One region of the Caulobacter sp. GW821-FHT11E11 genome, then DNA from elsewhere that is predicted to be linked to it. Evidence: predicted binding sites of a transcription regulator. Region 1 holds the regulator's gene; the other holds the start of a gene.

What was found. Region 1 encodes HrcA, which represses chaperone genes, less so after heat shock. Its sites were predicted from a motif close to GTTAGCANTCNNNNNNNNNGANTGCTAAC; they were not measured.
Region 2: the regulator HrcA is predicted to act here: its motif matches at 6,862-6,890, upstream of groES (co-chaperone GroES).

Annotation. Positions count from the first base shown of each region.
Region 1 covers NZ_JBXARO010000001.1:465,981-475,761, forward strand. Annotated here, with positions in the region: gene rph (ribonuclease PH) at 66-782, opposite strand; gene hrcA (heat-inducible transcriptional repressor HrcA) at 919-1,995, shown strand; gene grpE (nucleotide exchange factor GrpE) at 2,008-2,634, shown strand; gene dnaN (DNA polymerase III subunit beta) at 2,778-3,896, shown strand; gene AC1RR5_RS02410 (S9 family peptidase) at 3,960-5,891, shown strand; gene AC1RR5_RS02415 (ArsR/SmtB family transcription factor) at 5,934-6,221, shown strand; gene AC1RR5_RS02420 (VOC family protein) at 6,298-6,669, shown strand; gene AC1RR5_RS02425 (hypothetical protein) at 6,754-6,909, shown strand; gene recF (DNA replication/repair protein RecF) at 6,953-8,116, shown strand; gene gyrB (DNA topoisomerase (ATP-hydrolyzing) subunit B) at 8,113-9,781, shown strand, end outside.
Region 2 covers NZ_JBXARO010000004.1:111,068-120,848, forward strand. Annotated here, with positions in the region: gene mutL (DNA mismatch repair endonuclease MutL) at 1-1,402, shown strand, start outside; gene AC1RR5_RS10890 (VOC family protein) at 1,451-1,861, shown strand; gene AC1RR5_RS10895 (hypothetical protein) at 1,858-3,225, opposite strand; gene AC1RR5_RS10900 (GNAT family N-acetyltransferase) at 3,332-3,928, opposite strand; gene AC1RR5_RS10905 (acyl-CoA dehydrogenase family protein) at 4,066-5,373, shown strand; gene AC1RR5_RS10910 (methylated-DNA--[protein]-cysteine S-methyltransferase) at 5,420-5,941, shown strand; gene AC1RR5_RS10915 (DUF4345 family protein) at 5,925-6,353, opposite strand; gene AC1RR5_RS10920 (VOC family protein) at 6,363-6,773, opposite strand; gene groES (co-chaperone GroES) at 6,949-7,239, shown strand; gene groL (chaperonin GroEL) at 7,300-8,943, shown strand; gene AC1RR5_RS10935 (hypothetical protein) at 9,015-9,455, opposite strand; gene AC1RR5_RS10940 (hypothetical protein) at 9,640-9,771, shown strand; gene AC1RR5_RS10945 (tetratricopeptide repeat protein) at 9,768-9,781, opposite strand, start outside.

The DNA of each region.
Region 1 (9,781 bases):
CTCCTGATCTTCAGATTAGGAATCTGGGACCGTTACCCCGTTCGAACAAGTGCGGTGGGGAGGCTTTAACCGCCGATCGCCTCGCGTTGCAGGGCGAACAGCTCGTTGATGCCCTTCTCGGCCAGCGCGTACAGGCTTTCGAACTCGGCGCGGGTGAAGCCGCGCTTTTCGCCGGTGGCCTGAATCTCGCAAATGTCGCCATTGCCGGTCAGCACGAAGTTGCTGTCGGCCTCGGCGTTCGAGTCTTCCTCGTAGTCGAGGTCGAGCACCGGCACGTCGTTGAACACACCGCACGAGACGGCCGCCACCTGGCCCAGGATCGGGTCGGCCTTCAGCACGCCCTCTTCCAGCAGGTAGTTGACCGCCAGGCGCAGGGCGACCCAGGCGCCGGTGATGGCGGCGGTGCGGGTGCCGCCGTCGGCCTGGATGACGTCGCAGTCCAGGCTGATCTGGCGCTCGCCCAGGGCCTTCAGGTCGACGACGGCGCGCAGCGAGCGGCCGATCAGGCGTTGGATCTCTTGCGTGCGGCCGGTCTGCTTGCCGGCGGCGGCCTCGCGGCGGCCGCGGGTGTGGGTGGCGCGGGGCAGCATGCCGTACTCGGCCGTGACCCAGCCGGCGCCCTTGTTGCGCATCCAGCCGGGGACGTTTTCCTCGACCGTGGCGGTGACCAGCACCTTGGTGTGGCCGAAGCTGACCAGGCACGAGCCTTCGGCGTAGCGGTTGACGCCGGTTTCCAGCATGACAGCGCGCAGCTGGTCGGGGGCGCGTTCGGACGGACGCATGGGAAACTCCTGGCTTTCAGGGCTATTTGAATGTGTGTGGGTGGCGCTTATCCTATTGAGAGCCGAACTTGAAAGAGGCCGACAGCTTTTGTCCGCCGACCGGGTCCCAAACGACACGCCCTATGGCCCTAAAAGCATGACGCATCTTTTCCCGGGTCCGATCGTCCGCGCGCCGGGCCTCACCGAGCTGGACACCCGCGCCCGCGATATTTTCCGGCGCGTGGTCGAGTCGTATCTGGAGACCGGCGAGCCCGTCGGCTCGCGCACCCTGTCGCGGGCGGGGCTGGCCTTGTCGCCGGCCTCGATCCGCAACACCATGCAGGACCTGGCCCAGCTGGGCTTGCTGGACGCGCCCCACACCAGCGCCGGCCGCCTGCCGACCCATGCGGGTCTGAGGATGTTCGTCGACGGCCTGCTGGAGGTCGGCGACGTCGCCGAGGCCGACAAGCAGGCCATCGAGGCGCGGCTGGCCGTGAAGGGCCGCTCGTTCGAGGAAGCCCTGGCGGAAGCCTCGTCGATCCTGTCTGGCCTGGCCGGCGGAGCCGGCATCGTCGTCACGCCGGTCCGTGAGGGCGGGGTCAAGCATGTGGAGTTCGTGCCCCTGGGCGGTGGCCAGGTGCTGGCGGTCATGGTGTTCGAGGACGGCCAGGTCGAGAATCGCCTGATGCGCCAGGCCCCAGGGGTGACGCCCTCGGCCCTGCAGGAGGCGTCCAACTTCCTCAATGCCCGCCTGCGCGGCCGCACCCTGTCGGAGACGCGAACCGAGATGGGCGGCGAGCTGGACATCGCCCGCCGGCAGCTGGACGAGACCGCCGCCCGCCTGGTCGAGGACGGCCTGGCCGCCTGGAGCGGCGGGGAGGGCGACGCGCGCTCGCTGATCGTGCGCGGTCAGGCCAACCTGCTGGCCGATGCGCGGGCCCGCGAGGACATCGACCGCGTGCGCCAGCTGTTCGACGACCTGGAGCAGAAGGGCCAACTGATCGGCCTCCTGGACGACGTTCGTGACGCCGAGGGCGTGCGCATCTATATCGGAGCCGAAACGCGCCTGTTTTCGCTTTCGGGTTCCTCGGTGATCGCGGCGCCCTATATGACGGGCCGACAGAAGGTGCTGGGAGCGATCGGCGTGATCGGTCCGGCGCGATTGAACTACGCCCGAGTCATTCCGTTGGTGGACTATACCGCCCGGGTGCTGGGGCGGATGATGGATGGATAAGGACTGTACGAGATGACCGACGAGCAAACGCCGGCTGAAGACATCGCCTTCGAAGCCGATGACGCTTCGCAAGAGATCGAGGCGCTGAAGCTGGAAGTGGCCGCTCTGAAGGAGCAGGCGCTGCGCTACGCCGCCGAGGCCGAGAACACCAAGCGCCGCGCCGAGCGCGAGATGAACGACGCGCGCGCCTATGCGATCCAGAAGTTCGGCCGCGACCTGCTGGGCGTCGCCGACAACCTATCGCGCGCCACGGCCCACAGCCCCAAGGATTCGACCGACGCGGTGGTGAAGAACTTCATCATCGGCGTCGAGATGACCGAGAAGGAGCTGCAAGGCGCCTTCGAACGCAACGGCCTGAAGAAGATCGACCCTGCCAAGGGCGAGAAGTTCGACCCGCACCTGCACCAGGCCGTGACCGAGCAGCCCTCGACCGAGGTCGCCGCCGGCGGCGTGGTCGCCGTGCTGCAGGCCGGTTACGAGCTGATGGGCCGCCTGGTGCGTCCGGCCATGGTCGCCGTGGCGGCCAAGGGTTCGACCGGTCCGGGCGGGCCCGAACAGGCCGGTGCGTCGGCAAATCCGTATGCCGGAGCCGGCGCGGATGGCGACAACTCGGGTGGTTCGTTCGACACGAAGGCTTGAGTTCGACGTTTCTAAGCTAAAGGGGCGCGGAAATGACCGCCGCGCCCCCTTCCCCCGTTCGCGCATTGCGATAATGTCGGCGGTCCATTCTCAACGGGGGTAGCGGTCGATTCCATCGGCCGACCGCGCGATCTGGACCGACTATGAAGCTTACCATCGAACGGGCGGCGCTCCTGAAGGCGCTGGGTCACGTGCAGAGCGTCGTCGAGCGCCGCAACACCATCCCGATCTTGTCGAACATCCTGCTGTCAGCGGAGGGCGATCGCCTGTCGTTCTCGGCGACCGACCTGGACATGGAGATCATCGACGAGGGCTTCGCCCAGATCGACGTTCCCGGCCAGATCACCGCGCCGGCTCACACCCTGTACGAGATCGTCCGCAAGCTGCCCGACGGCGCCGACGTCTCGCTGAGCTTCAGCGGCGATGATCCGCGCCTGGTGATCCAGGCCGGCCGCTCGCGCTTCAACCTGCCGGTGCTGCCGGCGGGCGACTTCCCGGTGATGAGCAGCGACGGCCTGTCGAGCCGCGTCGCGGTCGACACCAACGAGCTGATCCGCCTGATCGACAAGACCCGCTTCGCGATCTCGACCGAAGAGACTCGCTATTATCTGAACGGTCTCTACGTCCACACGGTCAACGAGGGTGGCGAGACCAAGCTGCGCGCCGTGGCCACCGACGGCCACCGCCTGGCCCTGGCCGAGATGCCGGCCCCCGAGGGCGCGGCCGGCCTGCCGGGCGTGATCATCCCGCGCAAGACCATCGCCGAGGCCCGCCGCCTGATGGAATCGGCCGGCGAGACGGTCGATCTGCAGCTCTCGCCCCAGAAGGTCCGCTTCGAGTTCGGCGCGGCCGCCCTGACCTCCAAGGTCATCGACGGCGCCTTCCCGGACTATCTGCGCGTCATCCCGCGCGACAACGCCAAGATCCTGACGCTGGACAACGACCTGTTCGCCAAGGCCGTCGACCGCGTGGCCACCATCTCGGCCGAGAAGAGCCGCTCGGTGAAGCTGGCCATCGAGCCGGGCCGTATCACCCTGACCGTCCGCAACATGGAAGCCGGCCAGGCCGTGGAAGAGGTCGAGGTTGATTACGACGGCGAGCCCTTCGAAATCGGCTTCAACGCCCGTTACCTGCTGGACGTCTGCGGCCAGATCGCCGGCCCGCAGGCCGAGTTCCGCTTCGCCGACCCGGCCAGCCCGACCCTGGTGGTCGATCCGGTCGATCCGGGCGTGAAGTACGTGCTGATGCCGCTGCGGGTCTGATCCGCGGTCTTTGTCTTGAGAAACGGGCGCCTTGGGCGCCCGTTTTGCTTTCGGGGTTCCGTCATGAAGAAGCTGCTCGCCGCCTCGGCCGCCGTCCTGGCCCTCGCCGCCGCCGTTCCCGCGCTCGCCCAGTCGGTCGAGCGCAGGGAGATGGGCAACCAGATCCTCGAGAACGTGCCGGTCGCGCCGCCCGCGATCCGCGAGAGCCTGGCCAGGTACCAGAACGCCCGCTCGGCCTATTTCGGCGACTGGAGCGCGGATGGCGGCATCGTCATCACCACGCGTTTTGGCAACACCAACCAGCTGCACACCGTGGCCGCGCCCGGCGCCGACCGCAGCCAGATCACCTTCTATGACGAGCCCGTCGGCGGCGCCCACACCCTGCCGGGCGGCCAGATCCTGTTCTCCAGGGACACCGGCGGCGACGAGTGGTTCCAGCTGTTTCTGCGCGACGCCGACGGCAAGACCAAGCAACTGACCGAGACCGGCACCCGCAACGGCTCGCCGGCCTGGTCCAAGGACGGCTCGGTCCTGGTCTGGTCGCGGTCGACCAAGGGCTCGGGCGACTCCGACGTCCTGATGCGCGACGCCTCTGGCGCGACGAAGGTGATCTACAAGGGTCAGGGCCAGGTCTCGCCGCTGGCGGTGTCGGCCGACGGCAAGACGGTGCTGCTGGGCCGCTACTTCTCGATCTCGGAGTCCAAGCGCTGGCTGCTCGACGTCGCGACCGGCAAGCTGACCGAGCTGAACCCGAGCAAGACCAAGATCGCCTACAGCGGCGGCAAGTTCACGCCGGACGGCCGCAGCGTGCTGCTGCTGTCGGACGAGGGCTCGGACTTCCAGCGCCTGACGCAGATCGACCTGGCCACGGGCGCGAAGGTGACCCTTTCGGGTGAGCGTCCGTGGGATGTCGAGGACTTCGCCCTGTCCGATGACGGCCGCATCCTGGCCTATGTCGTCAACGAGGACGGCTATTCGAAGCTGGTGGTGCAGGACTTCCGCACCCGCCGCGCCCTGCCGCAACCGCAGCTGCCGGCCGGGGTGGTCAGCGACATCGCCTTCTCGCCCGACGGGTCGAAACTGGGCTTCAGCCTGGCGACCCCGACCGCGGCGAGCGACGCCTGGAGCTGGGGCGTGACCGACGCCAAACTCGAACGCTGGACGGCCTCGGAGCTGGGCGGCCTGGACGCCAAGGCTTTGGCGACTCCAGACCTGGTCCGCTACCCGTCGTTCGACAAGCGCTCGATCCCGGCCTTCGTCTACAAGCCCAAGCTGGCGGCCGGCCAGAAGGCGCCAGTGATCATCGACATCCACGGCGGGCCGGAAGGCCAGTCGCGCCCGACCTTCAACGCCTTCCACCAGCACACGGTGGCCGAGCTGGGCGCGGCGGTGATCGTCACGAACGTCCGCGGCTCGACCGGCTATGGCAAGACCTACCTGAACCTCGACAACGCCGAGAAGCGCGAGGACTCGGTCAAGGACATCGGCGCCTTGCTGGACTGGATCAAGACGCAGCCGGACCTGGATCCGTCGCGGGTCGTCGTCTACGGCCAGTCGTACGGCGGCTACATGTCGCTGGCCGTGATGACCCACTATTCCGACCGTCTGGCCGGCGGGGTCGAGCGCTACGGCATCAGCAACTTCGTCTCGTTCCTGCAGAACACCGAGGCCTACCGCCGCGACCTGCGCCGCGTCGAATATGGCGACGAGCGCGACCCCAAGATGCTGAAGGCCTTCGAGACGATCTCGCCGATGAACAATGTGGGCAAGATCACCAAGCCGATGCTGGTCATGCAGGGCTGGAACGACCCGCGGGTGCCCAAGTCGGAGTCCGACCAGGTCGTCGCCAAGCTGCGCGGCCAGGGCATCGAGACCTGGTACGTCCAGTTCAAGGACGAGGGCCATGGCTTCCTGAAGAAAGCCAACAACGACCGCCGCCGCGAGGTCGAGACCCAGTTCCTGCAGAAGGTGCTGGGAATTTCCCTGGCGAAGTAAAGGGATTGGCAAAATAGGCGGTTACGCGGCATGCTTAGCCACATGGATAAGCATGCCGAAGCGCTCTCCGACACCTTCCAGGCGCTGGCCGATCCCACCCGCAGGGCCATTCTGAGCCGACTGGGCCAGGGTCCGGCGAGCGTCGGCGAACTCGCTGCGCCTTACGACATGGCGCTGACCTCGTTCATGAAGCACCTGAAGATCCTGGAGCGGGCTGGCTGGATCACATCCGCGAAGGCCGGGCGGGTGCGGACCTGTTCGATCGTCACCGATCGCTTTGCCGATGTCGGCGCCTGGGTCTACGGCCACCGATCGCTCTGGGAACGATGACCCTGACGTAAGGGTCATATTGCCGACGCTCATAAGGGGGCTAAGGTCCGTTTTATATCAAAACGGGAGGCGGCCCATGGCCAAGGTGAACTATGTGACGGTCGGCTCGAACGACCTGGAGAAGGCCAAGACCTTCTATGACGGCCTGCTGGGCTCGATCGGCTTCAAGCCCTTGTTCGAACATCCCTCGGGCGGCCGCCTCTATCGCGGCGAGGGCTGCATGTTCGGGGTGCTGGGTCCGTATGACGGCAATCCGGCCTGCATCGGCAACGGCATGATGGGCGGTTTCGCCTTCGACACCGTCGAGGAGGTCGACGCCTTCCACGCCAAGGCCATCGAACTGGGCGGCCAGGACGAAGGCCAGCCGGGCGCGCGTATGCCCAAGGCCTATTTCGCCTATTTCCGTGACCTCGATGGCAACAAGCTCTGCGGCTACAAGATCGGCTGAGCGGGCGCGCTTTTCGCCCCGATCCGGGCCTTTTGCGGCCAAGATCGGGGCGCATCCCCGACGCTTCTGGACATGGAGGCGCGCATGCGCATCGCCTGGGAACGCGTCGCGACGGTGGGGCTGAGCCTCGGGCTCTGGACCGTGTTGCTGTTGGGCGGGCGGCACGCCCTGCACCTGGCGCGGGGCGAGGTTCACACCCTGGCTCACCTGGCGCTGAGGCGGCGCGGCGGGTTCGCCTGAAGTCCGGGGGCTGCGCATCGCCGACGAAGTGCTATTAGGCGGCATGGCGTCGGCCGCTTTGCTTTCCCTGACCCTGACGGACTTCCGCTCGTACGCGCGAGCGCGCCTCGAGACCGAGGGGCGCAGCGTCTACCTGTTCGGCGCCAACGGGGCCGGCAAGACCAATCTCCTCGAGGCGATCAGTCTGCTGACCCCCGGCAAGGGCCTGCGCGGCTCCAGCATGGCCGAGGTCGGCCGGCGCATGCCCGGCGAGGCCGTGGGCCGGGCCTGGGCCGTGGCCGCCGAGGTCGAGAGCGGGGATGACGCCCCTCTGCGCATCGGCACCGGCGTCGAGCAAGGCGGGGCGGCCCGCCGCACCGTCCGCATCGAGGGTGAGACTGTCTCGCCTGGCCGCCTGGCCGACCACGTCCGGCCGATCTGGCTGACGCCCGCACAGGACCGCCTGTTCCTGGAAGCCGCCTCCGAGCGCCGCCGATTCTTCGACCGTCTGGTGTTCGCGGGAGAACCCGCCCATGCGGCCAACGCCAACGCCTATGACAAGGCCCAGCGCGAGCGCATGCGGCTGCTGACCGATGCGGCCGAGGCCGGGGCGGCGCCCGACGCGACCTGGCTGAACGCGCTGGAGGCCCGCCTGGCCGAATCCGGCGCCCTGATGTCCCAGGCCCGCGCCCGCACGCTTTCGGCGCTGCAGAACGAAATCGACGGCCGTGGCGACCGGCCTTTCCCGCAGGCCCGCCTGACCTTGACCGGCGAGTGGGAGAAACTGGCCCTGGACGGGGTTCCGTTCGCCGAGATCGAGGAACGGTTAGCCGCTGCGCTCAGTGTCGCGCGAGCCCGTGACGGGGCCGCCGGGCGCGCCCTGACCGGTCCTCATCGGGGCGATCTGGCCATCTTCCACGTCGAGAAGGACCGTCCGGCGGCGGAATGCTCGACCGGAGAGCAAAAAGCGCTGATTTTGAACCTGGTTTTGGCCCAGGCGGCGCGACTTTCGCGTGCGGAATCCGCGCCGAATCCTGTAATATTACTCGACGAAGTCGCCGCGCATCTCGATCTTACGAGACGAGCCGCATTGGCCGACGAACTCACGGCGCTCAAGCTCCAGGCCTTCCTCACCGGCACGGACGAGTCGCTGTTCGACCATCTCAAGGGTCGGGCATTAGGCGTTCGCGTGGGCGAGGCCGGCCTGACCACCCTGGAAGACGAATGACCGAGAACACCGAAGACCAAGTTCCCGAAGTGTCGGCCGAGATGACGACCGAAGAGGCCGCCGCCCAGTACGGCGCCGACTCGATCAAGGTGCTGAAGGGCCTGGACGCCGTTCGCAAGCGTCCCGGCATGTACATCGGCGACACCGACGACGGTTCGGGCCTGCACCACATGGTCTACGAGGTGGTCGACAACGCCATCGACGAGGCCCTGGCCGGTCACGCCACCAAGGTCCAGGTGATCCTGAACGCCGACGGCTCGGTGACGGTCACCGACGATGGTCGCGGCATTCCCACCGACATCCACGAGGGCGAAGGCGTCTCGGCGGCCGAGGTCATCATGACCCAGCTGCACGCCGGCGGTAAGTTCGACCAGAACAGCTACAAGGTCTCGGGCGGCCTGCACGGGGTGGGCGTCTCGGTCGTCAACGCCTTGTCAGACTGGCTGGAACTGCTGATCCACCGCAACGGCAAGGTCCACCAGATGCGCTTCGAGCGCGGCGACGCGGTGACCTCGCTGAAGGTCACGGGCGAGTCGCCGGTGCGCGAGGATGGCCCCAAGGCCGGCGAGCAGCTGTCGGGCACGGAAGTGACCTTCTTCCCGTCGCGCGAGACCTTCGCCTTCATCGAATTCGACCGAAAGACCCTGGAGCACCGCCTGCGTGAGCTGGCGTTCCTGAACTCGGGCGTGACGATCTGGTTCAAGGACCATCGCGACGCCGAGCCGTGGGAAGAAAAGCTGCATTATGACGGCGGCATCGAGGCCTTCGTGCGCCACCTGGACAAGGTCAAGACCCCGCTGCTGAAGGCCCCGATCGTCGTGCGCGGCGTCAAGGACAAGGTCGAGGTCGACTTGGCCATGTGGTGGAACGACAGCTACCACGAACAGATGCTGTGCTTCACGAACAACATCCCGCAGCGGGATGGCGGCACGCACCTTTCGGCCTTCCGCGCGGCCCTGACCCGGATCATCACCGGCTATGCCGAGAGCTCGGGCATCATGAAGAAGGAAAAGGTCAATCTGGGCGGCGAAGACGCCCGGGAAGGCCTGACCTGCGTGCTGTCGGTCAAGGTGCCGGACCCCAAGTTCAGCTCGCAGACCAAGGACAAGCTGGTCTCGTCCGAAGTGCGCCCGGCCGTCGAAGGCCTGGTCTCGGAAGGTCTGGCGACCTGGTTCGAGGAGCATCCGAACGAAGCCCGGCAGATCGTCAGCAAGATCGCCGAAGCCGCCGCGGCCCGCGAAGCCGCCCGCAAGGCGCGTGAACTGACCCGCCGCAAGAGCGCGCTCGACATCACCAGCCTGCCCGGCAAGCTGGCCGACTGTTCGGAACGCGATCCGGCCAAGTCTGAGATCTTCATCGTCGAGGGTGACTCGGCCGGCGGCTCGGCCAAGCAGGCTCGCAATCGCGACAACCAGGCCGTCCTGCCCCTGCGCGGCAAGATCCTGAACGTCGAGCGGGCGCGCTTCGACAAGATGCTGTCGTCCGACCAGATCGGCACGCTGATCACGGCCCTGGGGGCCGGCATCGGTCGCGACGACTTCAACCCGGACAAGGTGCGCTACCACAAGATCGTGCTGATGACCGACGCCGACGTCGACGGCGCCCACATCCGCACCCTGCTGCTGACCTTCTTCTACCGGCAGATGCCGGAGCTGATCGAGCGCG
Region 2 (9,781 bases), on a different contig from region 1:
CGCCGAGGCCCTGGCGATCACGGAGGAGATCAAGCGCTTGGCCATGGCCAATGAGAGCATCGGCTTCTCGCTGGACATCGACGGCCGCCGCATCCTGCGCCTGCCGGCCGAGCACCCGGGTCCGCAAGGACGCCTGGCCCGCCTGGCCAACGTGCTGGGCCGCGACTTCCAGGACAACGCCATCGAGATCGACCAGGTCCGCGACGGCGTGCGGCTGTCGGGTTTCGCCGGCCTGCCGACCTACAACCGCGGCAACGCCGCCCACCAGTACCTGTTCGTCAATGGCCGCCCGGTGCGCGACCGCCTGCTGACCGGCGCCTTGCGCGCGGCCTATGCCGATTTCCTGGCGCGCGACCGCCACCCGACGGCGGCGCTGTACGTGACGCTGGATCCGACCGAGGTCGACGTCAACGTCCACCCCGCCAAGGCCGAGGTGCGCTTCCGCGATCCAGCCCTGGTGCGCGGCCTGATCGTCGGGGCCCTGCGCCACGCCCTGGCCGGAGCCGGCCACCGCGCCTCGACCACCGTCGCCAACCAGGCGCTGGACAGCATCCGCGCCCAACAGAGCCCGTTCCCGGGTTACCAGCCGGGTCCGTCGCCGGCGGGCTTCTCGGCCTGGCGCGAGGGCGGCTGGATGCCGCCGACGCAACGGCCGATGGATCTGCCGGGGCTGAACGAGGTCTCGGCCCGCGTTGAGCCGAGCTACTCGCCTGGTTTTGGGGGCGAACTGGCCGAGGTGGTGCGCGAGGCCTATACCAGCGTCGCCTTCGAGGACCGCCCCGCTCCCGACTACGCGGCCGCCGCCCCGTTCGACCCGGTCGACTTCCCGCTGGGCGCGGCGCGCGCCCAGGTGCACGAGACCTATATCGTCGCCCAGACCCGCGACGGCATGGTCATCGTCGACCAGCACGCCGCCCACGAACGCCTGGTCTATGAGCGCATGAAGGGCGAGATGGCCGCCGGCGGCGTGGCCCGCCAGACCCTGCTGCTGCCCGAGGTCGTCGACCTGGACCCCGCCGAGGCCGAGCGCGTCGTCGCCCGGTCCGAGGAACTGGCGTCGCTCGGCCTCGTCATCGAGAGCTTCGGCCCCGGCGCGGTGCTGGTGCGCGAGACGCCCGCCTTGCTGGGCAAGACCGACGCCGCCGCCCTGATCCGCGACATCGCCGACGACCTGGCCGAGAACGGCCAGGCCCTGGCCCTGAAGGAGCGGCTGGAGGAGGTCTGCTCGACCATGGCCTGCCACGGCAGCGTCCGCGCCGGCCGCCGCCTGAACGGCGCCGAGATGAACGCCCTGCTCCGCGAGATGGAAGCCACGCCGCATTCGGGTCAGTGCAACCACGGGCGACCGACCTACGTCGAGCTGAAGCTGGCGGATATCGAGAAGCTGTTCGGGCGGCGCTAGAACCGAACTTCCGCCCAGGCGTTCGCCTCCAAACCCGGAGGCCTACCCATGGAAGTTCATCGCGGCCGACTGATCGACCACATCCAGCTGCGCGCCAAGGACCTGGAGACGACCAAGCGGTTCTACCGCGCGGTGCTGGCGGTGCTGGACGTCCCGTTCAATGAGGACGACACCCACCTGGACGCCGATGAGATCTGGATCGACCAGGGCGAGCCGGCCACCCATATCCACCTGGCCTTCCAGGCCAAGGATCGCGAGACGGTCGAGCGGTTCCACAAGGCAGGGGTCGAGGCCGGCGGTCGCGACAATGGCGGGCCGGGCGAGCGGCCCTATCATCCGGGCTACTACGCCGCGTTCCTGTACGATCCGGACGGCAACAATATCGAGGCGGTGTTCCACGGACCGTCCGAGCGCTCGGCCGACAGCGTCGTGTTCACGTTCGAGATGCCGAAGGCTTAAGCCGCGTTCTGGGCCAGCGCCAGGGGCGCGCCGTCGGGACCGCCGACCGGGACGTCCAGCAGTTCGGTGACCGCCAGGCCTTGCACCAGGTTGATGCCGCCGGCCTTGGCCGCTTCCAGCTCGACCGACGAGTTCACGCCGGCCAACGCCTGGACGAAGCCCTTGGCGGCGTAGCCCGACTTGCGCTCGACGAACTTCAGGATCTGCTTGAGGCGATCGTGCTCGGTCTCGCCATCCAGAACCAGGGTGATGGTGTCCAACAGTTCGGGCGGCAGGCCCTGGATCGGGAAGGTCGGATCGCTGACGCGCACGTCGAACCTGGCGAAGCTGCTCTTCAGGAAAGCCCGCATCTGCTGCAGCATCCCGAGCGAGGCCTCGCGCGGCGTGGCGTAGACCGTGGCGACCAGGCGCGGCTGCTGGTCCAGCGGATAGCGCGACAGGCGGCCCTTATAGGCCTCCTGCGACGATGGCGTGGTCAGGTTCCAGAAGCCGAACGGCACGTGGATCTCGCCGTAGGGGCCCTTCTTCAGGGCGGCCTGGGCGTCGGTCAGACAGACCAGGTCACGCTTCAGCAGCTTGGCGTCGTCCTCGGGCGCGGGACCTATGAGGTCCGAGCGCATGCCGATGGCCGAGCCCACGAAGGCGCCCTGGGCCATGTCGTAGATCCCCCACCAGCCGGTCTCGGCCGGCGGCGGCGGGGCTTCGACCCTAGCGGCCTTGGCGGGCGCAGCGGCGGTCTTAGCCTTGGCCGGGGCGGGCGCGGCGACGGGAAGCGGTTCCAGCTCCGGCGCGACGGCCTTGGACGGCTCGACTATCGGGATGGTCGAGATCGGCGCGGCGCTCTTGGCGGCCGGCGCGGGTTCTTTTTCGATCGTGGTCGCGGCCGTCAGCCCCCCCGAAGCCTTCTTCTCGGCGGCGTAGACCTTGGCCTCGGCGCGCGTGCTGGGCAGCGGGCCGTCGATGGAGTCGGCGGTGATCACGTGAACGCGGCCGGGCTCGCCTTCGTAGCCCTCGCCGTTCATCAGGCCGCGCAGTTCCTTCTGGGTCAGGGCGGCGAACTTCAGCACCGCCTGCTCGTCGCCCTCGAAGGTCATCAGCGCGATCTGGCCGATCGGACGGCCGGGGAAGAGCACCTTCTCCAGCTCGACCGCCAGGCCCTGAACCTCGGTCGGATCCAGGTGTTCGACATTGTGGTCGGCGATGACGAAGGCCAGGGGCGCCACGGCCCCGCACTTGCGTGGCTTGCGCCAGCGGGCCTTCAGGAACGCGTCCGCGACCCCTTGCGCCTTGTGCTTGGGGATATCACCGGGCTGGCTTTCGCCATCGGCGGTGAACAGGATGCGAAGGCAGGCAATGGCCGTCATGAGGACTGACCCTAGCGCGCCTTCATTTTTGAATTCTTACAACCGACGGGATAACGCGGTTTTATTTTAGACCCTGGGACGCGTCGTTCCGACGCACCCCGCCCGTCTAGACGAAGCTCTCGCTCAGGCGGAATTCCAGCCGCTCGCGGATCGCCGGCCAGTCGTAGTCGGTGATCGAGAAGACGGCGGTGTCGCGCACATGGCCGGTCCAGGTGACCTTGTGGCTGCGCAGCACGCCTTCCTTGCTGGCGCCCAGCTTCTCCACGGCCGCCTGGCTGCGGGCGTTGCGGACGTCGATCATGAACTCGACGCGGATGGCCCCGGCCTTCTCGAAGGCGTGGGCCAGCATAAGGCGCTTGCTTTCCGGATTGATCGGACCCGAGCGGCCTTCCGGGTTCAGGAAGGTCGAGCCGATCTCCAGCCCGCCATGCAGACGGCGGATGTTCAGATAGCTGGAGGTGCCGATCACCTTGCCGTCGGACAGGCGGCGGATGGCGAAGCCGATGCGCTCGCCGCGGTCGGTCTCGCCCTGCAGCGAACCCCAGAAGTCGTCGAAGCCTTCGCCGCAGCCATTGATCGACATGATCTCCCAGCTGGCGGGATCGCAGTCGACGGCGGCCTTCAGCTCGTCGCGGTGATCGATGGTGATCGGTTCGAGCCGGACGTAGCGGCCCTGCAGGGTGTCGGCGGTCAAGGTCAGCATGTCCCCGTTTTCGGTCAGGAGCGCCGTCATGACAAGTCGGCTTACGCGACGGGACCGCTTGCCGCCCGCGTAAAGCCAGTTTACAACCACTTCAAACAAGCGTTTGACACATAGAGAACCGGGCAGAGGGAACGACCATGGACTTCGACATCTCCCCCACGCAGCGCGCCTTCCTGGATCGCGTCACCGCGTTCATGGACGAGCACATCGTTCCGGCGATCCCGGTCTACGAGGCCGAGATGAACGTCCTCGGCGCCGAGCGCTGGAAGGTCGTCCAGGTCGTCGAGGAGCTGAAGGCGAAAGCCAAGGCCGCCGGCCTGTGGAACTTCTTCATGCCGCCGCACAGCGGCCAGACCCACGTCGACGACACCTTCCAGTTCGAAGGCGTGCAGCTGACCAACCTGGAATACAGCCTGATCGCTGAACAGCTGGGCAAGATCGGCTTCGCCTCGGAAGTGTTCAACTGCTCGGCCCCCGACACCGGCAACATGGAAGTGCTGATGCGCTACGGCACGCTGGCGCAGAAGGAGAAGTGGCTGCGCCCGCTGATGAACGGCGAGATCCGTTCGGCCTTCCTGATGACCGAACCGGCGGTGGCGAGCTCCGACGCCACCAACATCGAGACCCGCATCGAGCGCGACGGCGACCACTACGTCATCAACGGCCGCAAGTGGTGGTCCTCGGGCGTGGGCGACCCGCGCTGCAAGGTCGCCATCGTCATGGGCAAGACCGATCCCGACAACGCCAGCCGCCACCAGCAGCAGAGCCAGGTCCTGGTGCCGCTGGACGCGCCGGGCATCGAGATCGTCCGCATGCTGCCGGTGTTCGGCTATGACGACGCCCCGCACGGCCATGCCGAGGTCATCCTCAAGGACGTGCGCGTGCCGGTCGAGGACGCCCTGCTGCTGGGCGAAGGCCGCGGCTTCGAGATCGCCCAGGGTCGCCTGGGCCCCGGCCGCATCCACCACTGCATGCGCACCATCGGCACGGCGGAAGTCGCGCTGGAAAAGATGTGCAAGCGCCTGATGAGCCGCAAAGCCTTCGGCAAGTACGTCTCGGACCACTCGGTGTGGGAAGAGCGTGTCGCCGACGCCCGCATCGACATCGAGATGTGCCGCCTGCTGTGCCTGAAGGCGGCCGACATGATGGACAAGGCCGGCAACAAGTCGGCCCGCCTGGAGATCGCCATGATCAAGGTCGCGGCCCCGCGCCTGGCCCTGAAGATCATCGACGACGCCATCCAGGCCCACGGTGGCGGCGGCGTGACCACCGACTTCGGCCTGGCCAAGGCCTATGCCGGCATCCGCACCCTGCGCCTGGCCGACGGCCCGGACGAGGTGCACCAGCGCACGATCGCGCGGATGGAGTACGGCAAGTACGGCGACCTGGTCTTCAAGCAGAAGGCCGAGAAGGAAGCGGCCATGCAGGTGCCGGGGATCCGGTAGCAAAATCCGGGCGGACGGCTCATCGCGTCCGGGCGATGATCGCCCGATGAGTCGTCCCGCCCGTCTTGTTCTCGACCGCGCGCCATCGCCCATCGGCGAGCTGCTGATCGTCACCGACGAGGCCGGCCTGCTGCGCGCCGTCGACTTCCATGACTACGAGCACCGCCTCGATCGGCTGCTGAAGACCCACTACGGCCCGCTGCGGCCGGATGCCGGCGCGGCGCCCGCCTCCGTCCGCGAGGCCATCACCGCCTACTTCTCGGGTAAGTTCGCCGCCCTGAACACCATCGCCTGGACGACCAACGGCACGGCGTTCCAGCACGCGGTGTGGACGGCCCTGACGCAGATCCCGGCCGGCGAGACCATCACCTATTCCGAACTGGCCCGCCGCGCCGGGCGTCCAGCCGCGATCCGCGCCGCCGGCCACGCCAATGGTTCGAACCCGCTCAGCATCGTCGCGCCCTGCCACCGGGTGATCGGCATGGACGGAACCCTGACCGGCTACGGCGGCGGCATCGAGCGCAAGCGCTGGCTGCTAGCCCACGAAGGCTTCAGGCCAGGTTCGTAACGCCGCGCAGGGCCACGCGGCCGATCTGGAAGAATGGCAGGCTGAGGGTCACGCCGATCAGGGCGTTGAACACCATGGCGCCGGTGTTGAAGCGCTGGTCCGCGCCGTCCAGCGCCGCCGACAGCGCCCGGCCCGTCGCCGCGCCCAGCCAGGCGACGGCCAAAGCCAGGGCCATGGCCGCGCCGATGCGGGGCTGGTAGCCCAGATACAGCGCCGCCACCCCGTGCGAGGCGATCAGCACACCGCCGAGGGCCCGCCCTTCGGCCAGCAGCGGCGTCTTGGGGGTGTCCTCGTCGGCCAGTCCCGCCAGGCCCAGCATGGTCTGAGGCCGCGCCAGGATCATGCCGCCCAGCGTGCCGCCGATGACGCAGGCCAGGACCGCCAGGAGCAGCGACAGGACATAGCTGGACATCAAGGATCCTCAGGCGGGCGCGTGACAGACGGCCTCGACGTTTCGACCGTCCGGGTCAAGCACGAAGGCGGCATAGTAATTGGGATGATAATGAGGCCGCACGCCGGGGCCGCCATTGTCGGTCCCGCCCGCCGCCAGGGCCGCGGCGTGGAAGGCGTCGACCTGGGACCGGTCGGCGGCGATGAAGGCCACGTGCATCGGGCCGGTCAGGGTCTCGCCCTGGCTGATCCAGAAGCTGGGCTTGCCGGCCTGGATGTCGCGCCGGTCGGCGGTGGGGCCGTAGCCATAGAACGCCGTGCTGCCGGTCTGCTCGGCGCTGACGCTCATCACCACGGCGATGCCCAGAGCGCCGAACGCGGCGTCATAAAACGGCTTGGCCGCCTGGAGATCACGGACCGTCACGCCCATATGATCGATCATCGAAGGCTCCTCTGAATTAACCCTTCGCGAAAAGTTCGCGGGCGTCGTCCTTGACTCCCCCGAGCCCCCTGCCTAACTCACGCCCGACGTTGGCACTCGATGGGAGCGACTGCTAACAGCAACGCTCCCCGGTCCGACGCAGCCTTACTTGAAACCGTTCCGACGGAGAACACCCATGAAATTTCGTCCCCTGGGCGACCGCGTCCTCGTGAAGCGCGTCGAAGAAGAAACCAAGACCAAGGGCGGGATCATCATCCCCGACACCGCCAAGGAAAAGCCGCAGGAAGGCGAAGTCGTCGCCGTCGGCCCCGGCGCGCGTAACGACAAGGGCGAAGTCGTCGCCCTGGACGTCAAGGCTGGCGACCGCATCCTGTTCGGCAAGTGGTCGGGCACGGAAGTGAAGGTCGACGGTCAGGACCTCCTGATCATGAAGGAAAGCGACGTCCTGGGCGTGGTCGAGGGCTAATCCCTCCCTGTTTCCAGACGCTTTCTTCCTAGAAATTCCTATTTCAGAAAGGCGCCCTCCATGGCCGCTAAAGACGTTTATTTCGGTTCCGACGCGCGCGACAAGATGCTGCGCGGCGTCAACATCCTCGCCAACGCCGTGAAGGTGACCCTGGGCCCCAAGGGCCGCAACGTGGTCATCGAGAAGTCGTTCGGCGCCCCGCGCACCACCAAGGACGGCGTCTCGGTCGCCAAGGAAATCGAACTGTCGGATAAGTTCGAGAACCTCGGCGCGCAGATGATCCGCGAAGTCGCCTCGAAGACCAACGACAAGGCCGGCGACGGCACCACGACCGCCACGGTCCTGGCCCAGGCCATCGTCCAGGAAGGCCTCAAGTCGGTCGCCGCCGGCATGAACCCGATGGACCTGAAGCGCGGCATCGACAAGGCCGTCCTGATCGCCGTCGAGGACATCAAGAAGTCCTCGAAGAAGGTCACGACCAACGCTGAAATCGCTCAGGTCGGCACCATCTCGGCCAACGGCGACAAGGAAGTTGGCGAGATGATCGCCAAGGCCATGGACAAGGTCGGCAACGAAGGCGTCATCACCGTCGAAGAAGCCAAGACCGCCGAAACCGAACTCGACGTCGTCGAAGGCATGCAGTTCGACCGCGGCTACCTGTCGCCGTACTTCATCACCAACGCCGACAAGATGGAAGTTCAGCTGGAAGAGCCGCTGATCCTCCTGTTCGAAAAGAAGCTGTCGTCGCTGCAGCCGCTGCTGCCGGTGCTGGAAGCCGTCGTCCAGTCGGGCCGCCCGCTGGTCATCATCGCTGAAGACGTCGAAGGCGAGGCCCTGGCCACGCTGGTCGTCAACAAGCTGCGTGGCGGCCTGCGCGTCGCCGCCGTCAAGGCTCCGGGCTTCGGCGATCGCCGCAAGGCCATGCTGGAAGACATCGCCATCCTGACCGGCGCTCAAGTCGTGTCGGAAGACCTGGGCATCAAGCTCGAGAACGTGTCGCTCGACATGCTCGGCAAGGCCAAGAAGATCTCGATCACCAAGGACGACACCACGATCGTGGACGGCATTGGCGAGAAGGAAGCGATCGAAGCCCGTATCGCCCAGATCAAGCGCCAGATCGAAGACACCACGTCGGACTACGACAAGGAAAAGCTGCAAGAGCGTCTGGCCAAGCTGGCCGGCGGCGTTGCGGTCATCCGCGTCGGCGGCTCGACCGAAGTCGAAGTGAAGGAAAAGAAGGACCGCGTCGACGACGCCCTGAACGCGACCCGCGCGGCCGCCGATGAAGGCATCGTCCCGGGCGGCGGCACCGCTCTGCTGTGGGCTTCCAAGGCCCTGGCTGGCGTGACCGGCGACAACGACGACCAGACGGCCGGCATCGCCATCGTCCGTCGCGCCCTGCAATCGCCGATCCGCCAGATCGCCGAGAACGCCGGCGTCGAAGGTTCGATCGTGGTCGGCAAGATCCTGGAAAGCGACTCGAGCGCGTTCGGCTTCAACGCCCAGAGCGAGCAGTATGTCGACCTGGTCGTCGACGGCGTCATCGACCCGGCCAAGGTCGTCCGCACGGCTCTGCAGAACGCCGCCTCGGTGGCCGGCCTGCTGATCACCACGGAAGCCGCGATCGTCGAAGCCCCCAAGAAGGGCGGCGGCGCTCCGGCCGGCGGCGGCATGCCGGGCGGCATGGGCGACATGGACTTCTAATTTAGAAGTTCAGCTCAACGCTGAAACGATCGAGGGCGGGTCCGAAAGGTCCCGCCCTTTTTCTTTGGCGCCTAGCCGATCACCTCGGCGCGCCATTTCTGATTGTCGCCGCCGTGCCACGCGTAGCTGAGGATCCGCACGCCATCGCCGATGTTCGCATGGTCGATGTCGGCGACCTGGCTGTGGTCATAGTTGTTCAGCGCGAACCAGGTGTCGTCCAGGTAGTCGGTGGTGAAGGCCGAGTAGAACTCCGCGCTCAGCCGCAGGGCGTCCCCCTCGTCGCCAAAGCCCAGCCGCAGCGGATTGGGTCCCTCGCCCGCCACCCACTGCAGCGAGAAGCCGTTCGGCACGTACTTGGCGCGCCAGAGCGTGGTGTTGTCGTTGTAGCCGCTCAACGGCCGCAGGACCGCCGCGCCGTAGCCGTTCTGGTATTCGTCCACGTGCCCAATCACGTAATTCTGGTCGGAATAGGCGTGAAAGCGCACCACGGCGTTGTCCGGTATTCCCGACATCGCGACCTCCCCATACGATTGTTTCCGCAGAGGAAGTTGCGCTCAAGCCACCGGCCGGCGCTGTGCAGAAGCGCACCTCACATAACAGCGCTCTCACCTTCCCGTGAGAGGCGAAAATCGTCCGCATCCGAATTTCGCCACAGGCGTTAACAACCCCAGCCAAGATTGAAGCATGGAGCGGGTGATGGCGTTCGTGCGTGAACTTCCAACCTATCGTCGGCGTCGCACATCGCGGACGACCCTGGTCGTCGTCGCGCTTTCGGCGTGGCTGGTGCTGGGCCTGATCAGCCAGGCGGCGTTCCAGCTGATCGGCTAGGACGCCGGCA